DNA from 4 places in the Streptomyces sp. NEAU-W12 genome. Region 4 is predicted to be linked to each of the others. Evidence: riboswitches for the same ligand, from Rfam matches in the RefSeq annotation. Region 4 holds a riboswitch; each other region holds the start of a gene.
What was found. Region 4 has a riboswitch for cyclic di-AMP ahead of ORI94_RS23980 (transglycosylase family protein). Riboswitches for the same ligand answer to the same signal wherever they lie in the genome.
Positions count from the first base shown of each region.

Region 1: linked by a shared signal. The riboswitch ahead of ORI94_RS06240 (M23 family metallopeptidase) and the one ahead of ORI94_RS23980 (transglycosylase family protein) in region 4 are both predicted to bind cyclic di-AMP.
Region 2: linked by a shared signal. The riboswitch ahead of ORI94_RS23225 (transglycosylase SLT domain-containing protein) and the one ahead of ORI94_RS23980 (transglycosylase family protein) in region 4 are both predicted to bind cyclic di-AMP.
Region 3: linked by a shared signal. The riboswitch ahead of ORI94_RS00065 (M23 family metallopeptidase) and the one ahead of ORI94_RS23980 (transglycosylase family protein) in region 4 are both predicted to bind cyclic di-AMP.

Region 1 is NZ_JAPJDM010000004.1:9,198-16,238, reverse strand. Features, by position in the region: gene ORI94_RS06250 (MBL fold metallo-hydrolase) at 1-33, opposite strand, end outside; gene ORI94_RS06245 (SGNH/GDSL hydrolase family protein) at 139-924, opposite strand; gene ORI94_RS06240 (M23 family metallopeptidase) at 1,189-2,190, opposite strand; cyclic di-AMP (ydaO/yuaA leader) riboswitch at 2,195-2,356, opposite strand; gene ORI94_RS06235 (tyrosine-protein phosphatase) at 2,871-3,668, shown strand; gene ORI94_RS06230 (DUF6126 family protein) at 3,682-3,804, opposite strand; gene ORI94_RS06225 (helix-turn-helix domain-containing protein) at 3,801-4,424, opposite strand; gene ORI94_RS06220 (aspartate aminotransferase family protein) at 4,492-5,919, opposite strand; partial or broken gene ORI94_RS06215 (flavodoxin-dependent (E)-4-hydroxy-3-methylbut-2-enyl-diphosphate synthase) at 6,023-6,384, opposite strand; gene hpnH (adenosyl-hopene transferase HpnH) at 6,463-7,041, opposite strand, start outside.
Region 2 is NZ_JAPJDM010000019.1:44,698-51,738, reverse strand. Features, by position in the region: gene ORI94_RS23235 (LolA family protein) at 1-811, opposite strand, end outside; gene ORI94_RS23230 (polyprenyl synthetase family protein) at 1,088-2,098, opposite strand; cyclic di-AMP (ydaO/yuaA leader) riboswitch at 2,720-2,882, shown strand; gene ORI94_RS23225 (transglycosylase SLT domain-containing protein) at 2,888-3,379, shown strand; gene ORI94_RS23220 (HAD family hydrolase) at 3,471-4,340, opposite strand; gene ORI94_RS23215 (GNAT family N-acetyltransferase) at 4,536-5,606, shown strand; gene ORI94_RS23210 (glycosyltransferase) at 5,776-7,041, shown strand, end outside.
Region 3 is NZ_JAPJDM010000001.1:16,029-23,069, reverse strand. Features, by position in the region: gene ORI94_RS00090 (NAD(P)/FAD-dependent oxidoreductase) at 1-138, opposite strand, end outside; partial or broken gene ORI94_RS00085 (cation:proton antiporter) at 433-1,302, opposite strand; gene ORI94_RS00080 (sensor histidine kinase) at 1,522-1,839, shown strand; gene ORI94_RS00075 (dihydrofolate reductase family protein) at 2,234-3,367, shown strand; tRNA gene ORI94_RS00070 (tRNA-Met) at 3,434-3,507, shown strand; cyclic di-AMP (ydaO/yuaA leader) riboswitch at 3,833-3,990, shown strand; gene ORI94_RS00065 (M23 family metallopeptidase) at 4,003-5,037, shown strand; gene ORI94_RS00060 (PrsW family intramembrane metalloprotease) at 5,151-6,494, opposite strand; gene trmB (tRNA (guanosine(46)-N7)-methyltransferase TrmB) at 6,547-7,041, opposite strand, start outside.
Region 4 is NZ_JAPJDM010000020.1:5,147-12,187, reverse strand. Features, by position in the region: gene ORI94_RS23990 (cytochrome P450 family protein) at 1-1,160, shown strand, start outside; gene ORI94_RS23985 (transglycosylase family protein) at 1,492-2,427, shown strand; cyclic di-AMP (ydaO/yuaA leader) riboswitch at 2,759-2,928, shown strand; gene ORI94_RS23980 (transglycosylase family protein) at 2,933-3,706, shown strand; gene eno (phosphopyruvate hydratase) at 3,985-5,265, shown strand; gene ORI94_RS23970 (FtsB family cell division protein) at 5,404-5,880, shown strand; gene ORI94_RS23965 (DUF501 domain-containing protein) at 5,935-6,534, shown strand; gene ORI94_RS23960 (Ppx/GppA phosphatase family protein) at 6,531-7,041, shown strand, end outside.

The DNA of each region.
Region 1 (7,041 bases), on a different contig from region 4:
GAGCCCGGAGCTCTGGGAACGGATACCGGCCACGACGCCTCCAAGGAAAATCGGTCAGACATTCCATTATGTGCGTCGGCGCGGGGCCGCGGGGACGGGCGCGCACCCGCCCCCTCCCCGCTGCCCCCACGCCCGGCGTCACGCCACCGCGGCGATGCGCTCCCTGATGTCACCCGGGGACAGCATCCCCTTCGCCGTCACGTGGTCCCCCGACGACTCCCCGCGCAGCCTGCGTCCTATCCACGGCACCAGGTACTCGCGCGCCCACTGGACGTCGTCACGCCGGACGTGCAGGCTGCCGCGCGGCGGCAGCTGGGGCCAGGCCTGCTCCGGGTCGGCCGGGACGTCCAGGCCGAGGGTCTGGCCCGCGCGGAGCGCCACGCGGGTGTGTCCCTCGGGCGACAGGTGCAGCCGGTCGGCGTCCCAGGCCCTGCGGTCCTGGATGCTCCTCAGGGACCACAGGTCGAGCACCGGACAGCCGTACCGGTCGGCGACGGCCCGGACGTGCCCGTTGTAGGTGGCGATCTTGCCGCGCAGATGCCTCAGCAGGGGCACGCCCCGGGTGTCGAACCCGGTCGTCACCAGCACCGTGCCGGAGACCGCCGTGAGCGCGGCGACCGCCTGCTCGAAACGCTCGGCCACCTCGTCCGGGTCGCTGCCGGGGCGCAGGATGTCGTTGCCGCCCGCACAGAAAGAAACCAGTGCGGGGGCCAGTTCGACGGCCCGCGGGAGCTGGTCGGCCATGACCTGGTCGAGCAGCTTCCCGCGCACCGCGAGATTCGTGTACTGGAAGTCGCCTTCGGGGCGCCGGTCGGCGAGAAGCACCGCGAACCGGTCGGCCCAGCCGACGAACGCCCCGTCGGGGCCGGGGTCGCCGACGCCCTCGGTGAAGCTGTCCCCCACCGCCACGTACGACCCGATCACTGCCTTGCCGTCATTCTTCGAATCGTCTGCCACAACCGGACATGATTCACCTTCGAATGTGACCTACGCGACCGTAGGAAGACATTGACGGGCGGTGAGATAAGCCACTCGCACAGCATCGGCCAGTTCCGGAGTAGCCCTGGGGAGAAGGATGTCGGGTGGCGGGCGACGTGGCGCACGGAACACTCCGGGCGTACGCGCCGAAGGCCGGACCCGGGGATCGGGGTCCGGCCTTCGGCGCGTGCCGGGCGGGGTGGCGCGGGGTCAGCCGATGGAGACGCCCTTGCCGCGGAGGTAGGAGACCGGGTCCACGTCCGAGCCGTAGTCCGGCGTGGTGCGGATCTCGAAGTGCAGGTGCGGGCCGGTCGAGTTGCCGGTGGAGCCCGCGAGACCGACCTGCTGGCCGCCGCTCACGGCCTGGCCGGCCGAGACGGACAGCGAGGACAGGTGGGCGTACTGGGCGTAGTAGCCGTCGTTCAGCTTGATGACGACCTGGTTGCCGTACGAGCCGGCCCAGCCGGCGGAGACGACGGTGCCCGGGCCCACGGCCTTCAGGGAGGTACCGGTCGGGACGGCGAAGTCGACACCGGTGTGGTAGCCGCTGGACCACATGCTGCCGGCCACCTTGTAGGCGGTGCCGAGACCGCCGCCGGGCACCGGCGAGCTGTAACCGGAGGTGTTCGCGGCCTGGTTCGCGGGCACCACGGCGGAGGAGGACTTCGACGCGGACTGCTCGGAGGAGCCCGAGGAGGGCTTCGGAGCGGACCGCTCCGAGGACTCACCGGCCGCCGCCGACTCCGGCGCGGAGGACGGAGCGGACGAAGAGGGCGAAGCCGACTTACCGGAAGAAGAGGGCTTCTCCGGCGCGGCGGTCGCGGCGGCCTTGCCGTCGACCGAGAGCTTCAGGCCGGGGTGGATGAGCGACGGGTCGCTGCCCACGGCCTCGCGGTTGTCGGCGTAGAGCTGCTTCCAACCGCCGTCGACGTTCTCGGACTCGGCGATCTTCGCCAGGTAGTCGCCGCCCTTCACTATGTACGTGCGGGCGTCGTCCTTCCCGCCGTCGTCGGCCTTCACGCCGTCAGCCGCCGCGGCGGCGACGGAATACGACTGGACGGCCTTTTCCGGGACGGCCTGCACAGGGGCGGCGTTCGCTCCGGTGGCACCGAGAAGCGGTAGGGCGAGCGCGGCGCCACCGGTTCCGGCGACGGCGAGGGAGCGGGTGAAGCGCAAAGCGCTGGGACGGCGGTGCTTACCCTTTGCGGGCATGACGAATTCCTCTCCGGCGCCTACGAGGTGAGCTGTCGGGTTCGGACTGGAGATGCCCGGCCGCGTCGAAACGCGGCTTAACCCCAAGCCGTTCCGGAGACCGGAACAGGCAGTCGTACCTGTGGGTCCCCCGCTCCTGCCATACGCGGGTCAGAGTGTGAAGGCTCCGGACAGCGGCAGGATTAGGCGTCTGTCCGGATCGATGGTGAACGTAGGCGACCGGTACGCAAAGGAACAAGCCCGGTCTTCCGAGCAAAGGCGCATTTCCGTGATCCATTGACATGAAAACGGTCACCCAGAGTCGCCCCGGGCATTACACGCCCCCTGAATCCCCTTGCGAAACACGGGAATTACGTGAGCATGGCGACAACGCATCGTCACCTCTATGACGATGCTCACCACCTCACCCCCATCTCCCTTCCTATCGGTGCACGTTGGGTCGAAACCACCTAAACGGACAGAACGCATCAATAAGGGAAGAAGGGAGGATTCAACCCGGTCCGGCGACGGGTCCGCCCAGGGGCCGTGCCGGCGTCCGTCCGCGCCGGTGGCTCGACACCGGCGACACCACGCCGCCCGGCCCGGTCACCAACTCATGGCCCCTGCCAGGCATGTCGTATCGTCGGGTGACACCCGCCGACGCCGCCGCGCCGGCGGCGCAGAGTGGGAGAGGGGCCCCCGTGACGCAGCAGATCCCGTCGACCGAACCCGAGCTCACCGGTGTGCGCAATTTCCGTGATGTGGGCGGCCTGCCGACCGTCGACGGCCGCCGGGTGCGGCACGGGGTGCTGTTCCGCAGCGGCCACCTCGCACACGCCACCGAGGAGGACGCCGCCTTCCTGTCCTCCCTGGGACTGCACACCGTCTTCGACTTCCGCAACGCGGCCGACCACAGACTGGACGGACGGGACATCGAACTGCCCGGCGTGCGCAATGTGAACCTGCCGCTGAGCGACCCGGCCGACGGCGCCGAGTTCTGGAGGATGGTCCGTGACGGGGACCTCGACCAGCTCCGCGCGATCCTCGCCGACGGCAAGGGAGCGGAACGGATGATCGCCTCGTACCGCGCGACCGTGACGCAGCGCACCTCTGAGCACTCCCGCGTGCTGATCTCGCTCGCCGAGGAGAGCCTGCCCGCACTGATGCACTGCGCGGCGGGCAAGGACCGCGCGGGCCTGTCGGTGGCGGTGACGCTGCTCGCGCTGGGCGTGGAGCGGGACGCGATCTTCGACGACTACCTGAAGTCCAGCGCCGCGCACCGCCGCTACAAGGTGCGCCGCAGCTCCACCTCCGCCTCGGCCTACTCACCCGAGGTCATGGAGCTGCTCGACCCGCTGTTCGACGCCCGCGCCGAGTACCTGTCGGCCGCCCTCGAGACGATCGAGGAGACCTGGGGCGGCGTGGACCCCTACCTCGAACAGGCTCTCGGGTTCACCCCCGGGCACCGGGAGCGGCTGCGCGAACGCATGCTGGACTGAGCGCCCCCGAGGGCTACGCCTTCGCGCCCAGCTCGAAGAGCAGGTAGACGAAGGCCGCGAAGAGGTGCCCCACCACGACGTAGATGAACAGCCTCACCCACAGGGCGCGGGGGAACTTCTCCTCCATGTCTTTCATGACACGTCTCCAGGGGTGGGGCCCAGGCACAGGGCGGCCGTGGGACTCTGCAGCAGGGTGTGGACGAACAGCAGCTCGACCCCGTCGGGGTCCTCGGCGGCGATGCGGTGCGGGGTCAGCGAGTCGAAGTGCGCGCTGTCGCCCGGTGCGAGGCGGTGCGGGGTCTCCCCGAGGCGCAGCCGCAGCCGCCCCCTGAGGACGTACAGCCACTCCTCGCCGGGGTGGACCCGCACGATGTCGCCCTGGGATCCCTCCGGGACCTGGACCCGCAGGGCCTGCATCCCGCGCCCGGGGGAACCGGCCTGCCGGTAGGTCCAGCCGCCGACCGTGGTCGGCTCCATGTCGGCGGCGCGCACCACGGCTTCACGGCCGACGGCGGTCTCACCGAGCAGTTCGGAAACCGTCGTACCGTAGACGCGGGCGAGGGAGAGCAGCGTCGGCAGCGAAGGCTGACGCTGTCCGGTCTCCAGCCGGGAGAGGTGCGCGGGCGACAGCCCCGCGTCGCGGGCTGCGGCCTCCAGCGTCAGGGAGGCCCGACGCCTGAGGGCGCGCAGCTGCGGGGCGACCGCGGGGAGCGCGTCGGCCGGTTCGGCCGACGGCCCGGCCTCGGGAGAGCTCATGACTCCATTCAGCCGCACTCTTGCCCTGGGGGCAAATTTCTTGCCTCACGGACAAAGAGCGCCGTTCTCACCGGTGGGCGACCGCCTGCTTGACCAGTGTCCTGCCGAACTCCCACACCAGACCCCCCTCATGGGCGTCGTCCATGACCGCGGTGAAGGCGTCCACGAAGCGGTCCACCTCCCGCTCGCCGATGATCAGCGGCGGGATCAGCTTGATCACCTCCAGGTGGTCGCCGGAGACCTGGGTGAGGATCCTGTGCTTCTGCAGCAGCGGGACGACCACCATCTGCGCGAAGAGCCCCTTGCGTGCGGCCTGCAGCATGGCCCAGCGGCCGCGCAGCTTCAGCGACCGCGGCCGGCCGAACTCGATGCCGATCATCAGGCCCCGGCCACGGACGTCGGCGAGCAGCTCGTACGTGTCGACGAGGGCCGCGAGCCGGGACCGCAGCAGCTCCCCGGTGGCCCGGACGTTCGCGACGATCCCTTCGTTCTCCATGACCGACAGCACCGCGAGGCCGGCCGCCATGGCCTGCGCGTTGCCCCCGAAGCTGGCCGAGTGGACCAGCACCCGGTCCATCGACGAGTAGACCTTGCGGAAGATCCAGTCCTTGCCGAGCGTGGCCCCCACCGGCACGTAGCCGCCGGAGAGCGCCTTGGCCACGCACACCAGGTCCGGTTCGACCCCTTCCTCGTGCTGGTAGGCGTAGAAGTCGCCGGTCCGTCCGAGTCCGGTCTGCACCTCGTCGGCGATCAGCAGCGCCCTGTGCCGGTGCAACAGCTCCTGGGCGGCACGCAGATAGCCGGGCGGGGCCGCGTGCACGCCCTTGCCCTGGACGGGTTCCACGATGAGGGCGGCGACGTCCCCCCTGGCCAGCTCCCTTTCCAGCGCGTCCGGATCGCCGAGGGGTACGGCCGTGTCGGGCAGCAGTGGGGCGAATCCGTCCCGGAAGCCGGACTCGCCGTTGACGGACAGGGAACCCGTGGTCAGCCCGTGGAAGGCGTGCGCGCAGTACAGGACGCGGGGCCTTCCGGTGGCGTACCGGGCGAACTTCAGCGCGGTCTCGACCGCCTCCGTGCCGCTGTTGCCGAAGAACACCCGGTCCAGGTGGGGGCTGTGGGTGAGCAGTTTCTCGGCCAGCAGTCCGGGCAGCGGCGGGCAGTCGAAGCGGGTGAGGTCGGCGAGCGAGGAGTCGAGGACGTCGTGCAGTGCCTTGCGGACCACGGGGTGGTGGCGCCCCAGGCCCATCACCCCGAATCCGGCGAGCATGTCCAGGTGGTCGTTGCCGTCCGCGTCCCAGAAGTGCGCGCCCTCGGCACGTGCGTAGACCTTGTCGAATCCGATGGTGCGCAGCATGCGCGGGAGCTGGTGGTTGAGGTGTCTGGTGTGCAGCTCGTAGCGCTCGGCTCCGCGCTCGGCCAGCAGTGCGCCGAGGTCGAAGTCCCCGGCCGCCCGTGACGGCTCCGACGGCTCCGGGGCGGACTCCGCGGTGGTCATGGCTGTTCCTCCCGTCGCTCCCGTGGTTCCCGTCGCCCCCACGGCTCTTTCGCTGTTTCCCTGACGGTTCGGTCCAAAGCCGCCGCGCCTGTCCCACGGCCTGGCTCGCGCCGATCCGGATCGACGTGCCGTGGTCCTTGGCCGCCCTCGCGATCTCCTTGACCTTGTCGTCGAACTGCTTGATGTTGCCCGGGTCCACCCGCACCGCCGCACAGCCCGCCTCGACCGCCGCGCACGCGCACGTCGGCTGGAAGTGAAGGTCCGCGGTCACCGGAATCCGCGACCTCCGCGCGCTCGTCGCCGGCGCGTCCGCGTCGGACACGCCACCCGCACGATCCGACACCCCGACGCCGTCAGCTCCGCGATCTGCTGCCACGTCGCCCCGATGTCCGACGTACGCGTCGTCGTCATCGACTGCACCGACACCGGCGCGTCCCCGCCCACCGCCACCGACCCGACCCGGATCCGCCGGCTCTTGCGCCGCGGGGCGAGCGTGGTCGGAACGGCACCTCGGGGACCCCCGGGGCGACAGCCGTCATGGCGTCACTCCCTGTTCCCCGGGACCGTCTCGCGCAGGGCGCGCAGCGACTCCTTCAGGGACCCCATGGTGGCGAGGACGGCGGTGGGCTCGTAGCCGCAGTGCGCCATGCAGTTGGCGCAGCGCGGGTCCTTGCCGCGGCCGTACTTGTCCCAGTCGGTCTTCTCGATCAGTTCCCGGTACGTCGGCACATAGCCGTCGCTCATCAGATAGCAGGGGCGCTGCCAGCCGAAGAGCGAGTAGTTCGGGATCGCCCACGCGGTGCACGGGAAGTCGACCCTGCCCTCGAGGAAGTCCAGGAACAGGGGCGAGTGGTTGAGCCGCCAGCGACGGCGGTTGCCCCCGGCGAACGCCTTCTTGAACAGCTCGCGGGTCTGCTCCACACCGAGGAAGTGCTCCTGGTCGGGGGCCTTCTCGTAGGCGTAGGCGGGCGAGATCATCATCTCGTCGACCTCGAGTTCGTCGTTGAGGTAGTTGAGCACCTCGATGACGGTCTGCGGGGTGTCGGTGTTGAAGAAGGTCGAGTTGGTGGTGACCCGGAAGCCGCGCCGCCTGGCCTCCTTGATGGCGGCCACCGCCTCGTC
Region 2 (7,041 bases), on a different contig from region 4:
AGCCGACGTCCACGACGGCGGCACCGCCGCTCGCCGGGGTCAGCGTGAACTTCAGCGGCGTACCGGTCCTGTGGTCCACCGCGATACTGACGGCGCCGACCGTGGAGCCGGACTGCCGGGGCTTGACGACCAGCTTGTACGCGTCCCGGCCGGCCACCTGCGCGGTGCCGTCGACGGTGACGGACGTGGTGTCGTCGACCGACTTCAGCGCCTCTTCGGCGAAGTCCTTGGGCGTGGCCGGGGGCTGGTGCTCCCGGCCCCCGGCCCCGGCGGACTCGTCGGTGGTGCCGTGGAAGACCTCGTTGGACTCGCTGTCGTAGCCCCAGACGTCCTCGCCGTTGTGGATCAGGCTGTACTCGGACGCGTTCCCGAGCAGCGACACCTTCTGCCGGTCGGGGCCGTCGGCCGCGATGCGCAGGGTGTGCGTACCGGACGCCAGCTCGGTGAGCCTGGCCGTCGGGTCGGCGGAGGAGCCGCCGTCCTCGCCCCGGCCCATGGCGCCTGAGGTCAGGCTGCTCTCCAGGCCACCGAGGTCCGGCAGCCCGAGGTCGGTGGTGATCTTCACGGTGCCGGACAGCTGCTCGACGTCCGACTGGGCCATCTTCTCGATGAGCTGCGCGGCGGTGATCTTCGGCAGGTCCGGGTCGCCGGAGTCGGCGAGCGCGGGGACGAGCCCGATGGTCGCGGCCGCCACTCCCATCACCGTGACCGGGACGACGTACCGCGCGGCCCTGCGCCGGCCCGCGCCCCGCTCGTCGGCCTCGCCGGCCTGACGAGCGGTCGTCGTGTCGTCGGATTCGTACGGTGCCATGTGTGCCCTACCTCCGTGGTCGGCGGCGGCCTGCGTCTCGTGTCGCTCGCACCAGTCACACCCTGAGCCGCCGTCCTCACCCGAATCGGTGAGGAGTGGTGATGTCCGTCGTGTTCCATCTGACCAAACCCGGCGGGCAGACGCGTCAGACCCCGGACTCAACTCCGTGTACTGCTGCGGTATGACACGGGGCGTCGTTTCGGCCCTCGACCAGTAGGGGTCGGGGGCCGGGGTGGCGGACAGGGTGGCGGACAGGGTGGCGGACGGGGCGGCGGGTCAGCCGGCCCGGTGCACCACGGCGTCGCACAGCTCGACCAGGGCCGTCTTCGACTCGCACTCCGGCAGCGGGGCCAGCGCCGAGCGCGCCTCCTCCGCGTAGCGCACGGTGTCCTGCCGGGCCTGCTCCAGCGCGGGGTGTGCGCGCAGCAGCCGCAGCGCCTCGGCGTGCCGGGCGTCGTCGCCGAGGTCGGAGTCGAGCAGCTCGCACAGAGCGATGTCCTCGGCCAGCCCCAGCCGGGCCGCCCGCTCGCGCAGCCGCAGCACGGGCAGCGTCGGGATGCCCTCACGCAGGTCGGTGCCCGGGGTCTTTCCGGACTCGTGGGAGTCGGAGGCGATGTCCAGTACGTCGTCGGCGAGCTGGAAGGCGACACCGAGGCGCTCGCCGTACTGGGTCAGCACGTCCACGACCGCGTCGTCCGCGCCGGACATCATGGCACCGAACCGGCAGGCGACGGCGACCAGTGAGCCGGTCTTGCCGCCGAGGACGTCCAGGTAGTGGTCGACCGGGTCCCGGCCCTCCTGCGGCCCCGCGGTCTCCAGGATCTGGCCGGTGACCAGCCGCTCGAACGCCTGGGCCTGCACCCGTACGGCCTCCGGACCGAGGTCGGCCAGGATGTGCGACGCGCGCGCGAAGAGGAAGTCGCCGGTGAGGACCGCGACGGAGTTGCCCCAGCGGGTGTTGGCGCTGGGCACCCCGCGCCGCACGGTGGCGTCGTCCATCACGTCGTCGTGGTACAGCGTGGCCAGGTGGGTCAGCTCCACGACCACGGCGGACGGGACGACACCGGGCGCGTAGGGGTCGCCGAACTGGGCGGCGAGCGTCACGAGCAGCGGCCGGAAACGCTTGCCGCCGGCCCGCACCAGGTGCTGGGCGGCCTCGGTGATGAAGGGGACCTCACTCTTCGTGGCCTCGAGCAGCCCTTCCTCGACAGCCGTCATCCCGGCCTGGACATCGGCTTCCAGAGCCTGGTCCCGCACGCTCAGCCCGAACGGCCCGACGACGGTCACGAGGGGTCTCCTGTCTGCTGGTGTCCACTGGCGCTTAGACGTCTTGCCCAGTTTGTCGATAGGTCGCTGACATCACTCGAGTCAGCGTATCCGGTCATGTTTCGATCACCGCCAGCACCCGCGTTCCCCGGCCTCACCCGCGCACGCGTGGACGGCACCCCACGGCGCCCTCCGGTACCGGATCACCACCGGACCCTTTTCGGCCAGTAGGTAATACAGGATATTCGCCGCCTTTCGGGCATGGCGCCCCACCCTCGGGATACGGCCCGGCGCACGGCCGGGCGCCGGGCCCGCGCGCGGACCACCCCGCCCGCCCCGAAGTCTGATTTGCCGTAATCAACAAGAGATTTCCCTTTGGCGGCAAATGCGCCCACACGGTGCGGCCAGTGAAGTGAGTCACGCGCACCCCGCCACGCCCACACCTCGCTCCCACCGGCACTTCCCCTTGCCCGAAAGCGAGTTGACTCCCGGCATCCACAAAGGATCAAGTACCCCAAAACCCCCGGAACAAGATCAAGCGGAGCGATCCGTGACGGCCGTACTTGTTTCCGACAAGTGCACTCGCATACGTTCCCGGCTTGTCGGGCGGACGCCGAATCCTGCCGCCGCCCGCGCCACCCATCGACGAACTCACTCACGCACGGCAGGAGCGGGGGACCCAGGTAGGCCGCCGGACCGGTTCACACCCGGAACGGCTCGGGGTGAAGCCATGCCCGCAGGGGCACGGCCGGGCACTCTCCCGCCCGAACCCGACAGCTCACCTCGCAGGCGTAGGAGAGGAACACAGACATGACCGCATCCGGTCCGCCCCGCCACTCCCGCCTCGTCCGCTCCTTCGCCGTCGCCGGTGTCGCGGCGGTCGCCCTCCCGCTGTTCGGCGCCTCCACCGCCTCCGCCGCGCCCGCCGCGCCCGCCACCGCGACGGCCGCCCCTGCCGCTGCCGGCACCGTGACCGCGTACCCGGACAACCTCGACGGCTGGATCCGCGAGTCGCTGTCCGTCATGGCGCAGCACGGCATCCCCGGCAGCTACGACTCCATCCACCGCAACATCCTGCGCGAGTCGTCCGGCAACCCGCAGGCCATCAACCTGTGGGACTCCAACGCCATGGCCGGCACCCCGTCGAAGGGCCTGCTCCAGGTCATCGACCCGACCTTCCAGGCGTACCACGTGCCCGGCACGGCCTTCGACCCGTTCGACCCGGTCGCGAACATCACGGCGGCCTGCAACTACGCGGCGGACCGTTACGGCTCCATCGACAACGTCTTCGGCGCCTACTGAGACACCTGGGACATCCGATACGTCCGGGCCCGTAGGAACGCCGGAACACCGGAACGCCGGCGGCACCGGCCACACCGGCGGACGCCGAGGCCTACCGGGACACCCTCCCGGACCTGGGGCGGGGCAGCACGTGTTGGGGCACGCGCGGCTCCGCTCCGCCGAACAACCGCTCGAGGACGACGGCCACGCCGTCGTCCTCGTTCGACGTGGTGACCTCGTCGGCCACCGCCTTGAGCTCCGGGTGCGCGTTGGCCATGGCGACTCCGTGGGCCGCCCAGTCGAACATCGGGATGTCGTTGGGCATGTCGCCGAAGGCGACGGTCCGCTCGGGATCCAGCCCCAGGTGCTCGGCGGCCAGCGCAAGCCCCGTCGCCTTGGTGACACCGCACGGCTGGAGTTCCACGGTGCCCGGCCCCGACATCGTGACCGTGGCCAGCGAGCCGACCGCCGCACGGGCCGCCGCCGCCAACTCGTCGTCGTTCAGGTCGGGGTGGCGCAGCAGCACCTTGCTGATCGGCCGGGCCCACAGATCGTCCCGCCGTTCGACCCGCACGGCGGGCAGCGTCGGGTGCGGCATCAGATAGCCCGACTCGATCAGGGTGAGCCCGTCCGCCCCGTTCTGGTCGACCGCGGCGTGCAGCTCCCCCACCTCGGCCTCGATCTTGCCGAGCGCGGTCTCCGCCAGTTCCCGGTCCAGGGTGACCGACCACAGCAGCCGGTCCGTGCCGGCGTCGTACACCTGCGCGCCCTGTGCGCACACCGCGAGCCCCGTGGACCCCAGGTCGTCCAGGAGCGGCCGCACCCTGGGCGCCGGGCGCCCCGTCACCACGAGGTGCCGGACACCGGCCCGCGCCACCAGCGCCAGCGCGGCGAGGGAGCGGTCGGAGAGGGTGTCGTCGCCGCGCAGCAGCGTCCCGTCCAGGTCGGTGGCGATGAGCGAGCAATCGGTGGGTGCGGCCATGATCAGAGAATACGGACACCGCGCGCCCCCGGCTCACCACGCCCCGGGCACCCGTCCCGCGCACCGTCCTCGGCCTGTGCACCACCTGGCGGCAACATGCTCCGCCACCTACCGTCCTCGTGGTCCCGGGCGGTACCTTCCAGGTGTCCAGGGGGGACTTGATCGGGGGGTCAGGTGAACAGTGGACGCACACGTGTGCTGAGGCTCGACGAACTCGGCGAGGGGGAGCAGGAGCGATGGCGTGAGCTGCGCGCCGCCTCGAAGACACCGCGCAGCCCGTTCATGGAACCGGAGTTCGCCGCCGCCGTGTCCGGGGTGCGGCCGCAGGCCCGGGTCGCGGTGCTGTACGAGGGGGCGTCCGCCGAGCCGGCCGGCTTCCTGCCGTACGAGCGGGGCGCGTGGGGGCAGGGCCGGGCGATCGGGCTCGGGGTCTCGGACTGCCAGGGCGCCGTCCTGCGGCCGGGTCTCGTGCCGAAGACCGGTGAACTGCTGCGTGCCTGCTCGCTGTCGAGCTTCGCCTTCGACAACCTGGAGGCGGACCAGGCCCTGTTCGTCCCGCAGGCGGCCCGGGAGCACGCCACCTTCGTCATCGACGTGGAGAAGGGCTACGAGACCTACGAGTCCGTGCTGCGCGCCCAGTCGCCGAAGTTCCTGAAGACCACCCTGGCCAAGGAGCGCAGGCTCGGCCGCCAGGCCGGCCCCGTGCGGTTCGTGTTCGACGAACGCGAACCGGCCGCGCTGCGCACCCTCATCGGGTGGAAGTCGGCGCAGTACCGCAGGACCGGGCGTCGCGACCGGTTCGCGCAGGAGTGGATCACCCGGCTCGTGGGCCGCCTGGCCGGAACCCGGGCCGCGGAGTGCGCGGGCACGCTGTCCGTCCTGTACGCCGGGGACCGTCCCGTCGCCGCCCACTTCGGCCTGCGCTCGGCCTCCGTGCTGGCCTGCTGGTTCCCGGCGTACGACCCGGAGTTCGCGAAGTTCTCGCCGGGGCTCGTGCTGCATCTGCGGATGGCCGAGGCGGCGGCCGGCGAGGGCATCGGCCTGCTCGACATGGGACGCGGCCCGGCCGAGTACAAGGACGCGCTGAAAACGGGCGAACGCTCCGTCCACGAAGGCGAGGCGACGCGTCCCGGCCTGGGGGCCACGCTCCAGCTGCTGCGCCGCGAGCCCGCGCGCCGCGCGCACGGCTTCGTCGTCGCCCGCCCCCGTCTCGCCTCGCTGGCGTCGCGCGCCTTGAAGGGGGCGGCGCGGCTGCGCCGGCCCTGAGTCCGTCAGGCAGTCGGTCCGTCAGGCAGTCGGTTCGTCAGGCAGTCGGTTCGTCAGGCAGTCGGTTCGTCGGTTCGTCGGGGGTGTTCCGGGCGTGAGAACGAGCACCGCTCGGGACGGCCACGGACGCGGCCGCTTGTGACCACCGTTCGTGAGGAGGGGAGGACTCATGTCCCGCACGGCACGTACGCAGGGGGAGATACGACGGTTCCTGGACATCGGCGCGGTCCAGGTCGCCGAGCTGGACCTGACCGGTGCGGAGGGGGAAGCTGCCCTGAGACCCGGTCCAGGCAGCCCGCCGGTGACGCACGGCGAGGTGTTCCTGCTGGTCAGGAGGGGCGGCCTACCGGTGGGCACGCTACTGGGGAGGGTCCCGGAGGGGGCCGATCCGACGACGGTCCTGGCGGCGCTCGCACGGCAGGCACACGGGCAGGGGCAGGGGCAGGAGCAGGACACGGCAAGGGCGGCCGTGGGGGCCGCCGGGCCGCCCCCGCCGCCGTTCGCCTCGGTCGTCGTGGCCACCCGGGAGCGGGCCGAACAGCTCGCCCGTGCCCTCGACTCGCTCCTCGCGCAGGACCATCCGCACTTCGAGACCGTCGTCGTCGACAACGCGCCCGTGTCGGACGAGACGCGCGACCTGGTGCAGCGGAAGTACGGGGAGCGTGTGCGGTACGTGCGCGAGCCGGTCCCCGGACTCGCGACCGCGCACAACACCGGGCTCGCCCACGCCCTGGGCGAGGTGATCGCGTTCACCGACGACGACGTCGTCGCCGACACCCGCTGGCTCACCGAGCTGACCGCGCCCTTCGCCGCCGACCCGGGACTCGGCTGTGCCACCGGCCTGATCCTGCCCGCCCGGCTGCGCACCCCCGCCCAGGTCCTGCTGGAGAGCCACGGCGGTTTCGCGAAGGGGTTCACGCCGACGACGTACGACCCGCAGGACCCGCCCCGCGACGAACCGCTGTTCCCCTTCACCGCGGGCCGGTTCGGCTCCGGGGCGAACATGGCGTTCCGTACGGAGGTGCTGCGCGCGGTCGGCGGTTTCGACCCGGCCACCGGCGCCGGGACGTCCGCCCGGGGCGGCGACGACCTGTACGGGTTCGTCCGGGTCCTCGCCCAGGGGCACAGGCTGCGCTACACGCCCCGGGCGCTGGTGTGGCACCACCACCGGGAGACGTGGGCCGATCTGGAGACCCAGGCGTTCGGCTACGGCGCCGGCCTCACCGCCTATCTCACGGCGGTCCTGGTCAACCGGCCCGCGCTGCTGCCGGCGTTCCTGGCCCGGCTGCCCCGCGGCCTGTCCCACGCCCGCGGCCTCACCGCCGTACGGGACGCCGGGGGCACCGGAGACGCCGGTGCGGGCCGGGCTGCTCCGGGCGATCACGGCACTCGCACGCATCCCTGGCCGCGCCGCCTCTCACGGCTGCAGCGCAAG
Region 3 (7,041 bases), on a different contig from region 4:
CAGGCGGACCCGCTCGACGAAGTCCGGGCGGGGGTTGATCAGGGTCACTGCCACGTCGTCGCGCCGCGTCAGGCGGTTGGCCGCCATGACGCCGGCGTATCCGCCGCCGATCACTACCACGTGGGTGTTCTCAGTCATGGTGTCTCCGTCGTCTCAGAGGTCCGACCGTTTTCAGGGGCCGACCTCAGGACACCGCCCGGTCGTTCGCTGTGACAGCGGACCGACGGGGGCTGCGGGGACTGCGGGAGCTGCGGGAGCTGCGGGGGCTGCGAAGGCTATGGGGGCGGCGGAGCCAGGCGCCCATGCCCGTCGACCCGCCGGAGGATGGGGCCCCGGGTGCGGAGGTGGCGGGGGGAGGCGGGGTGGTGGTGCCTCGTTCCGGCGCACCGGACGTCCGCGGGCGGGTTGTCCGGTCCTCCGCCGTGTCGGTGGTCAGCCGCTCGCGTGGGCCGGTTCCGACCGGTCGACCGGGGTGGTGGTCTGTGACGTGTCCGGCGAGGGGCGGCGGATGAGGCGGGTGGCCAGCGGTTCGGTCCAGCGGGCGGTGAGAGGGCCGAGGACGACCAGGAGCAGGACGTACGCCGTGGCCAGCGGGCCGATCCGGGGCTCCGTGCCGACGGCGAGACCGGCGATGACGATCGAGAACTCGCCGCGCCCCACCAGAGCGCCGCCGGTCCGCCAGCGGCCCTTGGACAGGATGCCCGCACGGCGGGCGGCCCACCAGCCGGTGGCGATCTTCGTCAGCGTGGTGACGACCGCCAGGGCGAGCGCAGGGAGCAGCACCGGCGGGATGGCGGACGGATCGGTGTGCAGCCCGAAGAAGACGAAGAACACCGCCGCGAACAGGTCCCGCAGCGGGGACAGCAGGCCGTGGGCGCCCTCGGCGACCTCTTCGGACAGGGCGGTGCCGACCAGGAACGCGCCCACCGCGGCCGACACCTGGAGGTGCTGGGCGACGCCCGCGACCAGCAGGGTCAGCCCCAGCACCGCCAGCAGCAGCATCTCGGGGTTGCCGGAGGGCACCGCGCGGCTGATGACGCGTCCGTGGCGCAGGGCGACGTAGAAGACGACGCCGACGGTGGCCAGGGAGACCAGCAGGGTGACGCTGCCGCCCGCGAGACTCGCACCGGTCAGCAGGGCGGCGAGGATCGGCAGGTAGACGGCCCTGGCGAGGTCTTCCATGACCAGGACGCACAGGATGACCGGCGTCTCGCGGTTGCCCGTGCGCCCGAGGTCGCCGAGCACCTTGGCGATGACCCCGGAGGAGGAGATCCGGGTGACTCCGGCGAGGGCACCGACGGCCCTCGAGAACTCGGCACTCCACCATCGGGCCGACTCTGGGAGTCTGCCCGTGCGCCGAGGTCATCACCCGTCCGGTACGGGGTCGTTCGGCGGGGACGGGCCTGACCCCGCTTCAAGGACCTTCCGCCCGGCACCCCGGGGCCATCAGGGGCAGCCCTCATCCTCGCGGGGGCCCGGCTGCCCGATCCGGGCCCGGAGCCCGAACCGGTCCTCTACCGGGTGTCCCAGGAAGGGCTCACCGACATCGCCCGGCACGCGCACGCCCGCCGCGCGGAGATCTCCCTGTGCCGCACCCCCTCCGGAGTGGAGCTGCGCGTCCGGGACGACGGCCGGGGCATCGGTGTGGCGTCCGAGGGCGCCGGCATGCTCGGGATGCGCGAGCGGGCCCTGCTCGTCGGCGCCGACCTCGATGTGGGCCCGGCCGCCGGAGGCGGGGCCCTCGTGCGCCGCGCCGTCCCCGCTCCGGGGCGGGGGCCCGTGCCCGTGCGGACCCCTCCGTCCCTGACCGCCCTCCCCGACCGGAAAACCCGGACATGACCGACCCCGGCTTCCCCCCCCCGCACCCCGTCCGGCACACCCGCCGGCGCCGGGACCGGGACCCCGGCCGGTGCCGGGAGCGACGGCGCGCCGACACGCATCCTCCTCGCCGGCGACCACGACACCACCCAAACGAGGGGGGCGGAGGACACCCACGAGGTGGGGGAAGGGCCTTCGTCACGGGCCGGCCGCCGGGTGTGGCGGGGCCGCCGGGTGTGGCGGGGACACCGCCGTTTCCACGCCGCACGGTTCCGCGCCACGTGGCGGTGGCACACCGCACGGCTTCCCCTCCGCGCGGGAGCGCACCGGGTGCAAGACTCTCTTCACCCGGTCCGGTCCGGCCCTGCCCTGTCCCGCCCTGTCCCGTCCGCCGTCCCCGTCAGGAGCGCCGTCGATGCCCCACCCGTACGTCCTGCTGTCCGCCGCCGTCTCGCTCGACGGGTATCTCGACGACACCGGCCCCGAGCGGCTGCTGCTGTCCGGCCCGGAGGACTTCGACCGGGTCGACGAGGTACGGGCGTCGGTGGACGCGATCCTGGTCGGCGCCGGCACGATCCGGGCCGACAACCCCCGGCTGCTGGTCAACGCGCCCGAGCGGCGTGCCGCCCGGGTCGCCGAAGGCCGGCCCGCCTACCCGCTGAAGGTCACCGTCAGCGGCTCGGGCGACCTGGACCCGGAGGCGCGGTTCTGGCACACCGGTGGCGCGAAGGTCCTCTACACGACCGGCAGGGGCGCCGAACGCGCCCGCGCCCACGGTCTCGCCGCCGACATCGTGCCCCTCGGCGCCGAGCTCGACTGGCGCCGCCTCCTGACACACCTGTACGACGCGTACGGCGTCCGGCGGCTCATGGTCGAGGGCGGCGGCCTGATCCACACCCAGCTCCTCACCCAGGGCCTCGCCGACGAGCTCCAACTGGTCCTCGCCCCGCTCTTCGTCGGTGACCCGGACGCCGCCCGTCTCTTCGGCCCCGGCACCTACCAGGGCGGCCGGCTGCGGCTGCTGGAGACCCGCCCGGTCGGCGACGTCGTCCTCATGCGCTACGAACCCACCGCTCCCGGCGCCGGTCCGCTCCCTGTCGCCGCCGACCACCACTGGCTGGCCCTCGCCTGCGAACTGGCGAAGCGGTGCCCGCCCTCGGAGACGGCGTTCAGTGTGGGCGCGGTGGTCGTCGCCGCCGACGGCACCGAGCTGGCGCGGGGCCACTCCCGCGAGGGCGGTGATCCGGTGGTGCATGCCGAGGAGGCCGCCCTCGCCAGGACCGACCCCGCGGACCCGCGGCTCGCGACCGCCACCGTGTACTCCAGTCTGGAACCCTGTGCCCGCCGCGCCTCCCGTCCGGTGCCCTGCGCCCGGCTGGTCCTGGACGCGGGAGTACGGCGGGTGGTCACCGCGTGGCGGGAGCCGGACACCTTCGTGGCGGGCGCCGACGGCAGCGGAGTACTGGCGGCGGGGGGCGCCCTGGTCGTCGTCCTGCCGGAGCACGAGGAGGCCGCCGAGGCGCCGAACGGCCATCTGATCGGCCGGTGACGCGAGGGCGGCGGCAACGCGTGTGCGGAGTGTCCCGCGGATGCCGTATGCTGGTGAACACAACGACGCGGGGTGGAGCAGCTCGGTAGCTCGCTGGGCTCATAACCCAGAGGTCGCAGGTTCAAATCCTGTCCCCGCTACTGAAGGCCGAGGGCCGGAATCCGAAAGGGTTCCGGCCCTCGGCCGTTTCCGTCCGCCCCGTTTCGAGAGTGCGTCCCAGGGCCCTTGCGCACAGATGTCACGCCAGGTGATCGAGTCGCCCCGCTGCGCATAACAATTGACGTACCGTCAGCTCGGGTGTGACGAGAGCGGTGAAGCCAACTCGCCCGGTTTTGACCGGCGCTGGCGCTTAAGTCCGTGCGGAAATCGTTAACGATCAAGAGGAACGGCTTGGAATACGGTCCTCGCGTCTATTAACGTTCGATAACGCAGCGCGGTCGTCCCAGCCGGCACACGAGTCGGCTCCGTGCGCACGCGCCGAATCCCGCAAGGGAACCGGGGAACCAACATCTTGGGGTGAATCGCGCGGATGCACCCGTGGAGACACGGGCGGTATACGCGCGTAGGAGACCTTCCTGCTCCGAACCCGTCAGCTAACCCGGTAGGCGAGAAGGAAGGAAAGGAGTGCGCCCCACGTGGCGTCCAACCGGCCTGCCCCCGAGGCCCCCTTCATGCCGAGCCAGCACGAGAGCGACACCTTCGGCTACGGCGGCATCCGCACCGACGAGGGCCCCTTCGAGGAGTGGAACCCCACCGCGGAGTCCGTTCGCCCCGTGCGCGGCCGTCATCGTGTCGGCAAGCAGCGCGGCGGAGGCCTCGCCCGTAGCTCCACCGTCCTGGGCGTCGGTGTCATAGCCGCTGTCGCCGGTGGCGGCATGGCCAGCGCCCAGACCGGCAAGCCGCCGGTCTCCATCTCCGTGCCGGACCTTCCCTCTGTTGGTTCCCTCATCTCCGACGAGGAAACCCCCCAGGGCTCCGCCACCCCGCTCAGCAGCATCGGCACGGTCGCCGACGAGGCCGAGCAGGGCAGCACCTCCGACGCCGGCGAGGTGCTGCGCGCCCGGATCATGGCGCAGGTCGAGCAGCAGCAGAGCCAGGCCGAGGAGCAGGCCGCCGCCGAAGCCGCCGCGAAGGCGGAGAAGGAGGCCGAGGAGCAGGCCGCCGCCGCGAAGAAGGAGGCCGAGGAGAAGGCCGCCGCGGCGAAGAAGAAGGCGGAGGAGGAGGCCGAGAAGAAGGCCGAGGCCGAGCGTCTCGCCGAACTGGCCAGGCAGTACGCGCTGCCCACCTCCTCGTACACCATCTCCTCGACCTTCGGTCAGGCCGGCGCCTACTGGTCCTCCGGCCAGCACACGGGCCTGGACTTCGCCGCCCCCACGGGCACGCTGATCAAGGCGGTCCACACCGGCACGATCACCTCCGCCGGCTGGGACGGCTCGTACGGCTACAAGACCGTGCTGACCCTCGACGACGGCACCGAGATCTGGTACGCCCACCAGTCCTCCATCAGCGTCAGCGTCGGCCAGCAGGTCAACACCGGCGATGTGATCGGCCGCGTCGGCTCCACCGGCAACTCCACCGGCGCCCACCTCCACCTGGAGGTGCACCCGGCCGGTTCCGCCTCGGGCATCGACCCGATGGCCTGGATGCAGTCGAAGGGCCTCACCGTCTGAGCCCCCGGCCCCGGCCGGCCTCCGCATCCTGCGCCCCGCACAGCCACAGCCCCGGCAGTCCTGACGACGCCCCCCGACGTCAGGACTGCCGGTCCGGCGTTTCCGGGGCGGTGTCAGGGGCGGTACGGGTGCGCGTACGGGTTCGGCCCGGGCGCCGGGCGACCGGGGTCCACGGCGCCGTACGGGCCGTACACGCGGTGCCCCCCGTACGCCTCGGGCACGCCGTACGGACCGTGCGCCGGCCGGGGCGGGGCGGGCGGTGCGACGGCTCGGGCCGCGTGCTCCAGGGCCGGGCGGGCCGTGTCGCGGCGGTGCCACATCTCGCGCAGCAGTTCGTGCTCCCGTACGACGAAGTCCGCACCCGCGCGGCCGCGGCGCCCCCGGTGGCGCAGGAACGCCAGCGACGTCGCGTACGCCCCGTACTGGGCCACAGCGCGGGCAGCGGTCCGGCCGCCGTGCCGGTGCGCGTACCGCCGGGCGATGCGCCGGGCCCGCATCGAGCCGAGCGCGTAGGGCTGGGCCGGGGTCAGCCAGCCGGCCCTGACGTACGCGGGCAGCTCCTCCCGTACGGTCCGCAGCTCGCGCTGCCGGGTCCACACCACCAGCCAGGTCAGCAGGCCGAACGACGGCACCATGAACGCCGCGTACACGGCGAAGAAGCCGTACTCCCCGAGGGTCGAGGAGGCGTTCCACAGGGCGTGCATGCCCATCGCGAGCAGCAGGCCGCCGAGCGGGAGCAGGAAGCGCACCGGGCGGCGCCGCCGGGTGGCGAGCGCGGCCATTCCGAAGCCGATGCCGGTGAGGACGGTGAAGAGCGGATGCGCGAACGGCGACATGACGACGCGGACGAAGAACGTCGCCGCGGTGACGGAGGAGACGCCGCTGCCGCCGGTGAGCTGGTCGGTACCGAAGGCGGTGCCGAGGTAGAGGACGTTCTCGGTGAAGGCGAAGCCGGTGGCGGTGACCCCGGCTATCACCACGCCGTCGAGGATCCCGGTGAAGTCGCGTCTGCGGAACAGGAAGACCAGCAGGACGGCGGCGGCCTTCGCGGACTCCTCCACGACCGGGGCTATGACGGTCACGCCGAGCGTGTCCGCGCGGGACGGGTCGGCCGTCTCCGTCGCTATCCACCGCGTGGCGAAGCTGTTGGCGACGATCGCCATGAGCGCGGCGGCGCAGGCACCCCAGGCGAAGGCGAAGACGAGGTTGCGCCAGGGGCCCGGCGCGACGCGCTCCAGCCAGCGGAAGGCGGCGACGAGCAGCGGCACCGGCAGCACGGCGAGGCCGAGCCCCACCAGGAAGCCCTGCGTGCCGGTCTGCTCGCGGACCAGGCCCAGGATGACCAGACCCGAGAGCGCGAGGAGGGCGGTCAACGCCCCGTAACGCACCCGGGACCGCTGCCACCAGTGCGCGTGCCGCGGGGCTGGCCGGGTCGGGTACGGACGGCTGATGGCCACGACATTGACCCTAACGAGGGAACGGTGCTGCCCGCAGGAGCACCGGCTGGGATCAGGTCCCGGCGGCGTCCCGGTCATCCCGGTCGGCCCGGTCGGCGGGCTGGTCGAGGTGCTGTACGCGGCGGAAGAGCAGGTCGTTCACCACATGGCCCTTGTCCAGTCCCTGCCCCTCGAAACGGGTCAGCGGCCGGAACTCCGGACGCGGCGCGAAACCGCCGTCCGCCACGGTGTTCTCGAAACCGGGGTGCGCGGTCAGCACCTCGAGCATCTGCTCGGCGTACGGTTCCCAGTCGGTGGCGCAGTGCAGGAGCGCGCCCGGTGCGAGGCGGGCCGCGGCGAGGTCGAGGAAGGCGGGCTGGATCAGCCGGCGCTTGTGGTGCCGCTTCTTCGGCCAGGGGTCGGGGAAGTAGACGCGCAGCCCGCCCAGCGCGTCGGGGGTGAGCATCTCGCGCAGCAGGATGATCGCGTCGCCGTTGCCGACGCGGACGTTGTCCAGGCCGTGCTGGTCGGCGAGGCCGAGCAGATGGCCCTGGCCGGGGGTGTGGAC
Region 4 (7,041 bases):
CGCGGCTGCCCAGCGGGGTGGAGGCCTGGCTGGTCACCCGGTACGCCGACGCCAAGCAGACGCTCGCCGACCCCCGTCTCTCGAAGAACCCGGCGCACCACGACGGGCCCGCCCACGCCAGGGGCAGGACCGGTATCCCCGGTGAGCGCAAGGCCGAGCTGATGACGCATCTGCTCAACATCGACCCGCCGGACCACACCCGGCTGCGCAGGCTGGTCAGCAAGGCGTTCACACCGCGCCGGGTCGCCGAGTTCGCGCCCCGGGTGCAGGAGCTCACCGACGGGCTCATCGACCGGTTCGCGGAAGGCGGCTCCGCCGACCTCATCCACGACTTCGCCTTCCCGCTCCCCATCTACGCCATCTGCGACCTGCTCGGCGTCCCGAGGGAGGACCAGGACGACTTCCGCGACTGGGCGGGCATGATGATCCGGCACGCGGGCGGGCCCAGGGGCGGTGTCGCCCGGTCGGTCAAGAAGATGCGCGGCTACCTGGCCGACCTGATCCACCGCAAGCGCGAGGCCCTGCCCGCCGAACCCGCCCCCGGCGAGGACCTCATCTCCGGCCTGATCCGCGCCTCCGACCACGGCGAGCACCTCACCGAGAACGAGGCCGCAGCCATGGCGTTCATCCTGCTGTTCGCCGGCTTCGAGACCACCGTCAACCTCATCGGCAACGGCACCTACGCCCTCCTCACCCACCCGGGGCAGCGCGAGCGCCTGCAGACGTCCCTCGCCGCCGGGGAGCGCGGGCTGCTGGAGACCGGGCTGGAGGAACTCCTGCGCTACGACGGGCCCGTGGAGCTGGCCACCTGGCGGTTCGCCACCGAGGCGCTCACCGTCGGCGGGCAGCACATCTCCGCCGGTGACCCGGTCCTCGTCGTCCTGGCCGCCGCGGACCGCGATCCGGAGCGGTTCGCCGACCCCGACGCGCTCGACCTCGCACGGCGCGACAACCAGCATCTGGGGTACGGCCACGGCATCCACTACTGCCTCGGCGCCCCGCTGGCCCGCCTGGAGGGCCAGACCGCGCTCGCCACGCTGCTGACCCGGCTGCCGGACCTCGAACTCGCGGCGGATCCGGCCGAACTGCGCTGGCGCGGCGGCCTCATCATGCGCGGACTGCGCACACTGCCGGTGAAATTCACCCCGCCCCCGATGTGATGTTGCGAACGGGGGCGACGCGCCCGGAAAGCATTCCGAAATGCCCCGGATGGTCTTTGGAAGGGCCCCGGAAAAGCCCTCGGCGTGACCGTCGGCCGCGGCTCAAGTGACCGTCAGGACCCCCTCGGACACGGTCCGTCGACCGTTGGTAGGACGTCCGTAAAGGTGACACCCACTCAATTCTGTGATCTTCGTGTGATCTGCGCGGCATGAACTTGTGACAGACGTTCGACTGCCTATACGTTCACCCATCAAGCGCGGCGTCCCGCTTTTCACACGCCATGGTTCGAAACGCCGTGCGAGCAACTGTTCTCCTGCGAAAGGTCTCCGCATGCTCTCCGGGAACGGTCGTCACCGTCGCCCCCGCCAGGCTCCGGCTCTCCTCGTCGCGGCCGGAGTGACCGGCTCGGCCATCGCGATCCCTCTCCTCGGGGCCGGCGCCGCCAGTGCCGCCGACGGCTCGACCTGGGACCGGGTGGCCGAGTGCGAGTCGGGCGGCTCTTGGAGCCAGAACTCCGGCAACGGCTACTACGGCGGCCTGCAGTTGACCCAGGAGGACTGGGAAGCCTACGGCGGCCTCGACTACGCGATCAGCGCCGACCAGGCCAGCCGCGGCCAGCAGATAGCCGTGGCCGAGAAGATTCTCGCCGACCGGGGTGTCGGCGTGTGGAGAGCCTGCGGGCTGCTGGGGGGCCTGGACCAGGACGCGCCCGCGCTCGACGTCGACACCGGCGTGGAGGGTGACGCGTCGGGTGCGTCCGGCTCCGAAAGATCCGCCACTCCGTCACCCTCCCCGTCCGCCGGCTCCTCGTCGGACGCGAAGGGTGCCGGGGGTGACGAGGACGACGAGGACGGCCAGGAGAAGGAGAAGGAGAAGGAAGCGGGAGCGGATGCCTCTCCCTCCCCCTCCGCGTCTCCTTCCACCCAGGGGGACGACTCGGGCAAGCCGGGGCAGAAGGCCGACGCTTCGGAATCGGCCGACGGTGAGGACTCCGGCAGCGGCCGTCACCGCGGCGCCAGTGCCGAGGAGGAGGCGCGTGAGGACCGTGATGCCGGATCCTCCGGGCGGCACGCGTCGCGCGGCGGTCTCGGCTTCGCGCGCGGCCTCGACAGCTCCTCCCCGTCGAGCGACTCCGGCTCGGGCTCCGCGAGCGGCTCCTCGGCCGCCTCCGACTCCCTTGCCCTCGGCGGCGGATGGCTCGCCCAGTACGGCGGGGGTGACGAGGCCGAGGGTGCCGCCACCCCGCATCTCACCCTTTTCGGTTAAGGGATCGCATTCTGGTTTGAGTCGGTTGAATTCTGACATTCCCGCAGCGGTGTCCGGTCGCTCGGGTGTCGGCCCTGCGCCGGTCGGGTGATGACGTCGCGCCGACCGGGTGACAGGTGGCCCGGAGTGCGAAAAAGCGCGCCGATGGCGGAAGTTGAGAGTCATGGTTCGCAACAAATGTCCGGTTTAAAGGTGATGAGAGATAGGTCTCAGAAGCCCTGATCGTCTTTGATAATCCGCTGCGAGCGTGTCTACGGTCGTGACCGCTCGTCATCACGGGCCCCGGCTGCCGCCACGCCGAATCCTGCCAGTGGCAGCACGGGAACAGTCGTCGCGTCATGCGCCGTAGGCAGGAGCGGGGGACCCAAGGTAGGCGCCGGATCCGGTGAAGTACGCCGGACACGGCTCGGGGTGAAGCCGCGTCCCGCAAGGGAACGCGGCCGGGCAACTCAACCGGCCCGAACCCGACAGCTCACCTCGTAGGCGTCGGTGAGGGGATCCAACCATGCTGTTTTCCAGCAAGGGCAAGCACCGTCGTCCGTCCAAGGCCACCCGTGCCATCGCCGTCGCCGGCGTCACCGGTGCCGCCGTCGCCGCCCCGCTGATGGCGGCCGGCAACGCCTCCGCCGCCACCGCCGCCGAGTGGGACACCGTCGCCCAGTGCGAGTCCGGTGGCAACTGGTCGATCAACACCGGCAACGGCTACTACGGCGGCCTGCAGTTCTCCGCCTCCACCTGGGCCGGCTACGGCGGCACGAAGTACGCCGCCACCGCCGACCAGGCCAGCAAGGCCCAGCAGATCGAGATCGCCGAGAAGGTCCTCGCGGGCCAGGGCAAGGGCGCCTGGCCGGTCTGCGGCAAGGGCCTGTCCGGCGCCGCCTACACCGGTGGCGGTTCCGCCGGGAGCCCGGGCAGCCAGAGCTCGGGCAGCCAGAACTCCGGCAGTCAGGGCAGCGGTCCCTCGCAGGGCTCCCAGCAGCAGGCGCCGGAGCAGCAGGCGCCGGAGCAGAGCACCGAGGCCGCTCCCGAGCGTTCCGCCGGGCAGAAGGCCTCCCGCTCCGACGAGCGTCCGGCCGCCAGGAAGACCGTCACCACCCCGACCGGCGAGAAGGTCAAGAAGGGCGACGGCGAGTACAAGGTCCTCAAGGGCGACACCCTCAGCTCGATCGCCTCGGAGAACGACGTCAAGGGCGGCTGGGGCAAGCTGTTCAAGCTGAACGACGACATCGTCGAGGACGCCGACCTCATCTACCCGGGCCAGCAGCTGCACCTGAAGTAGGACGTCGGCCGCGGGTCCGGGCCCCGGCCCCGCGGAGGTCCGCCCCGCCCCGGCGCGCGTCCCCCGTGCGCGCCGGGGCGGGGCTTTCCCGTGGTCGGAGCGGGCCTCCCGTTCCCGGGTTTCCCGGACACGTCTTTGTTTCGTTCGGAAACAATTTACTCTCGGTTCTGTCCGCGAAGCGGCCGGCCGGATGGCCGATCGCCCCGAGCCGGATAGGCTCGGGTCCGCAGGGCCCCGTGGCCCCGCTGAACCACGTCACATCCATGAAGGAGATGCTCGTGCCGTCCATCGACGTCGTCGTAGCCCGGGAAATCCTGGACTCCCGAGGCAACCCCACGGTCGAGGTCGAGGTCGGCCTCGACGACGGCAGCACGGGTCGTGCCGCCGTCCCGTCCGGCGCCTCCACCGGCGCCTTCGAGGCCATCGAACTCCGTGACGGAGACCCCGACCGCTACCAGGGCAAGGGCGTCGAGAAGGCGGTCCTGGCCGTCATCGAGCAGATCGGCCCGGAGCTCGTCGGCTACGACGCCACCGAGCAGCGCCTGATCGACCAGGCGATGTTCGACCTGGACGCCACCGACAACAAGGGCTCCCTCGGCGCCAACGCCATCCTCGGCGTCTCCCTGGCCGTCGCCCACGCCGCCTCCGAGGCCAGCGACCTGCCCCTGTTCCGCTACCTCGGCGGCCCCAACGCGCACCTGCTGCCGGTGCCGATGATGAACATCCTCAACGGCGGTTCGCACGCGGACTCCAACGTGGACATCCAGGAGTTCATGATCGCCCCGATCGGCGCGGAGTCCTTCTCCGAGGCCCTGCGCTGGGGCACCGAGGTCTACCACACGCTGAAGAAGGTGCTGAAGGGCCGCGGCCTGTCCACCGGCCTCGGCGACGAGGGCGGCTTCGCCCCGAACCTCGGCTCCAACCGCGAGGCCCTCGACCTCATCCTCGAGGCCGTCAAGGAAGCCGGTTACACCCCCGGCGAGCAGATCGCCCTCGCGCTCGACGTCGCCGCCTCCGAGTTCTACAAGGACGGCACGTACGTCTTCGAGGGCAAGGAGCGCTCCGCCGCCGAGATGACGGAGTACTACGCCGAGCTGGTCGCCGCGTACCCGCTGGTCTCCATCGAGGACCCGCTGTTCGAGGACGACTGGGACGGCTGGAAGGCCCTCACCGACAAGCTCGGCGACAAGGTCCAGATCGTCGGCGACGACCTGTTCGTCACCAACCCGGAGCGCCTGGCCCGCGGCATCGAGGACGGCGCGGCCAACGCCCTGCTGGTCAAGGTGAACCAGATCGGTTCGCTGACCGAGACCCTGGACGCCGTCGAGCTGGCCCAGCGCAACGGCTTCAAGTGCATGATGTCGCACCGCTCCGGCGAGACCGAGGACGTCACCATCGCCGACCTGGCCGTCGCCACCAACTGCGGCCAGATCAAGACCGGTGCCCCGGCCCGCTCCGAGCGTGTCGCCAAGTACAACCAGCTGCTGCGCATCGAGGAGATCCTCGACGACGCCGCGGTGTACGCCGGCCGCAGCGCCTTCCCGCGGTTCAAGGGCTGATCCGCCGAACCGACGGCCCGCGCCGGGTGACGACCGAGGTCGTCGTGTCCTGGCCGGGCGTCCGTACGTCCCCGGACGCGGTCCCGTACCGTGTCCGGGGACGTACGCGCGTATGACAGGGGAACGGGAGGCGGGGAGATGGCCGTGAAGGACCGGGACCGGTTCTCCACCGCGACCAGGATCCGGCTGATCGGCGAGCAGACCGCCGCCCGGGTCTACCGCTCGCAGACCAAACGCCAGGCCCGCCGCTCCCGGCTGACCGGCCGGGCCGCGCTGCTCGCCCTGGTCGTCTGCTCGCTGATCGTGGCCCTCGCCTATCCCATGCGGGAGTACGTGTCCCAGCGCGCCGACATAGCCGACCTCCAGCAGGAGCAGGACGCGGCCAGGCAGCGGGTCGAGCAGCTGCGCGACCTGAAGGCGCGCTGGCAGGACGACGCCTACGCCGAGCAGCAGGTCCGCGCCCGGCTGCACTACGTCATGCCCGGCGAGACCGGCTACATCGTGATCGGCCCGGGTGCGGCCGAGCAGCCGCGCGCCGACCGCGGATCGGCCGACCGCCCCTGGTACGCCAACGTCTGGGACGGCGTCGACACGTCCGATGCGGCCGGGCGATGAGCCCGGCGCCGTAGCCTTACTCCTCACGAGCACCAGCACCGCAGAAAGACAGGTATGGAAACGCCCCCGCCCACGACCCCGCGCACCGACCCGACCGACGCGGACGTCGAGGCGTTCACACAGCAGCTCGGGCGGCCCCCGCGCGGGCTGCGCGCCATCGCGCACCGATGCCCCTGCGGCCAGCCGGACGTCGTCGAGACCGCACCGAGGCTGCCCGACGGCACCCCCTTCCCGACGCTGTACTACCTCACCTGCCCCCGGGCCGCCTCGGCGATCGGGACGCTGGAGGCGAACGGCGTGATGAAGGAGATGACGGAGCGGCTGGCGACGGACCCGGTGCTGGCGGCCGCCTACCGCGCGGCGCACGAGGACTACGTCCGGCGCCGCGACGAGATCGAGGAACTGAAGGACTTCCCGAGCGCCGGCGGGATGCCGGACCGGGTGAAGTGCCTGCACGTCCTGGTCGCCCACTCGCTGGCCGCCGGCCCCGGCGTCAACCCGCTGGGCGACGAGGCGCTCGCGATGCTGCCGCAGTGGTGGCGCAAGGGCCCGTGCGTGACGGCCGCCGAGCCGCCCGCCGGTGAGGGATGGCAGGTGGAGAGCTCGGACGGCGGCTACTTCGCGGCCAGGCCGCTCGAGGAGGACGACCGATGACCCGCGTCGCCGCCATCGACTGCGGTACCAACTCGATCCGGCTCCTGGTGGCCGACGTCGACCCGCGGACGGGTGAACTCGTCGACCTGGACCGGCGCATGACGATCGTTCGGCTCGGCCAGGGCGTCGACCGTACGGGCCGGCTCGCCCCCGAGGCGCTGGAGCGGACGTTCGCCGCCTGCCGCGCGTATGCCCGGGTCATCAAGGAGCACGGCGCGCAGCGCGTCCGCTTCGTCGCCACCTCCGCCTCCCGCGACGCCGAGAACCGCGACGCGTTCGTGCGCGGGGTGCTGGACATCCTCGGCGTGGAGCCCGAGGTCATCACCGGCGACCAGGAGGCCGAGTTCTCCTTCACCGGCGCCACCAGGGAACTGACGGGCCGTGCGGACCTGCACCGCCCGTTCCTGGTCGTGGACATCGGCGGCGGCTCCACCGAGTTCGTCGTGGGCGACGACCGCGTACGGGCCGCCCGGTCCGTCGACGTGGGCTGCGTACGGATGACCGAGC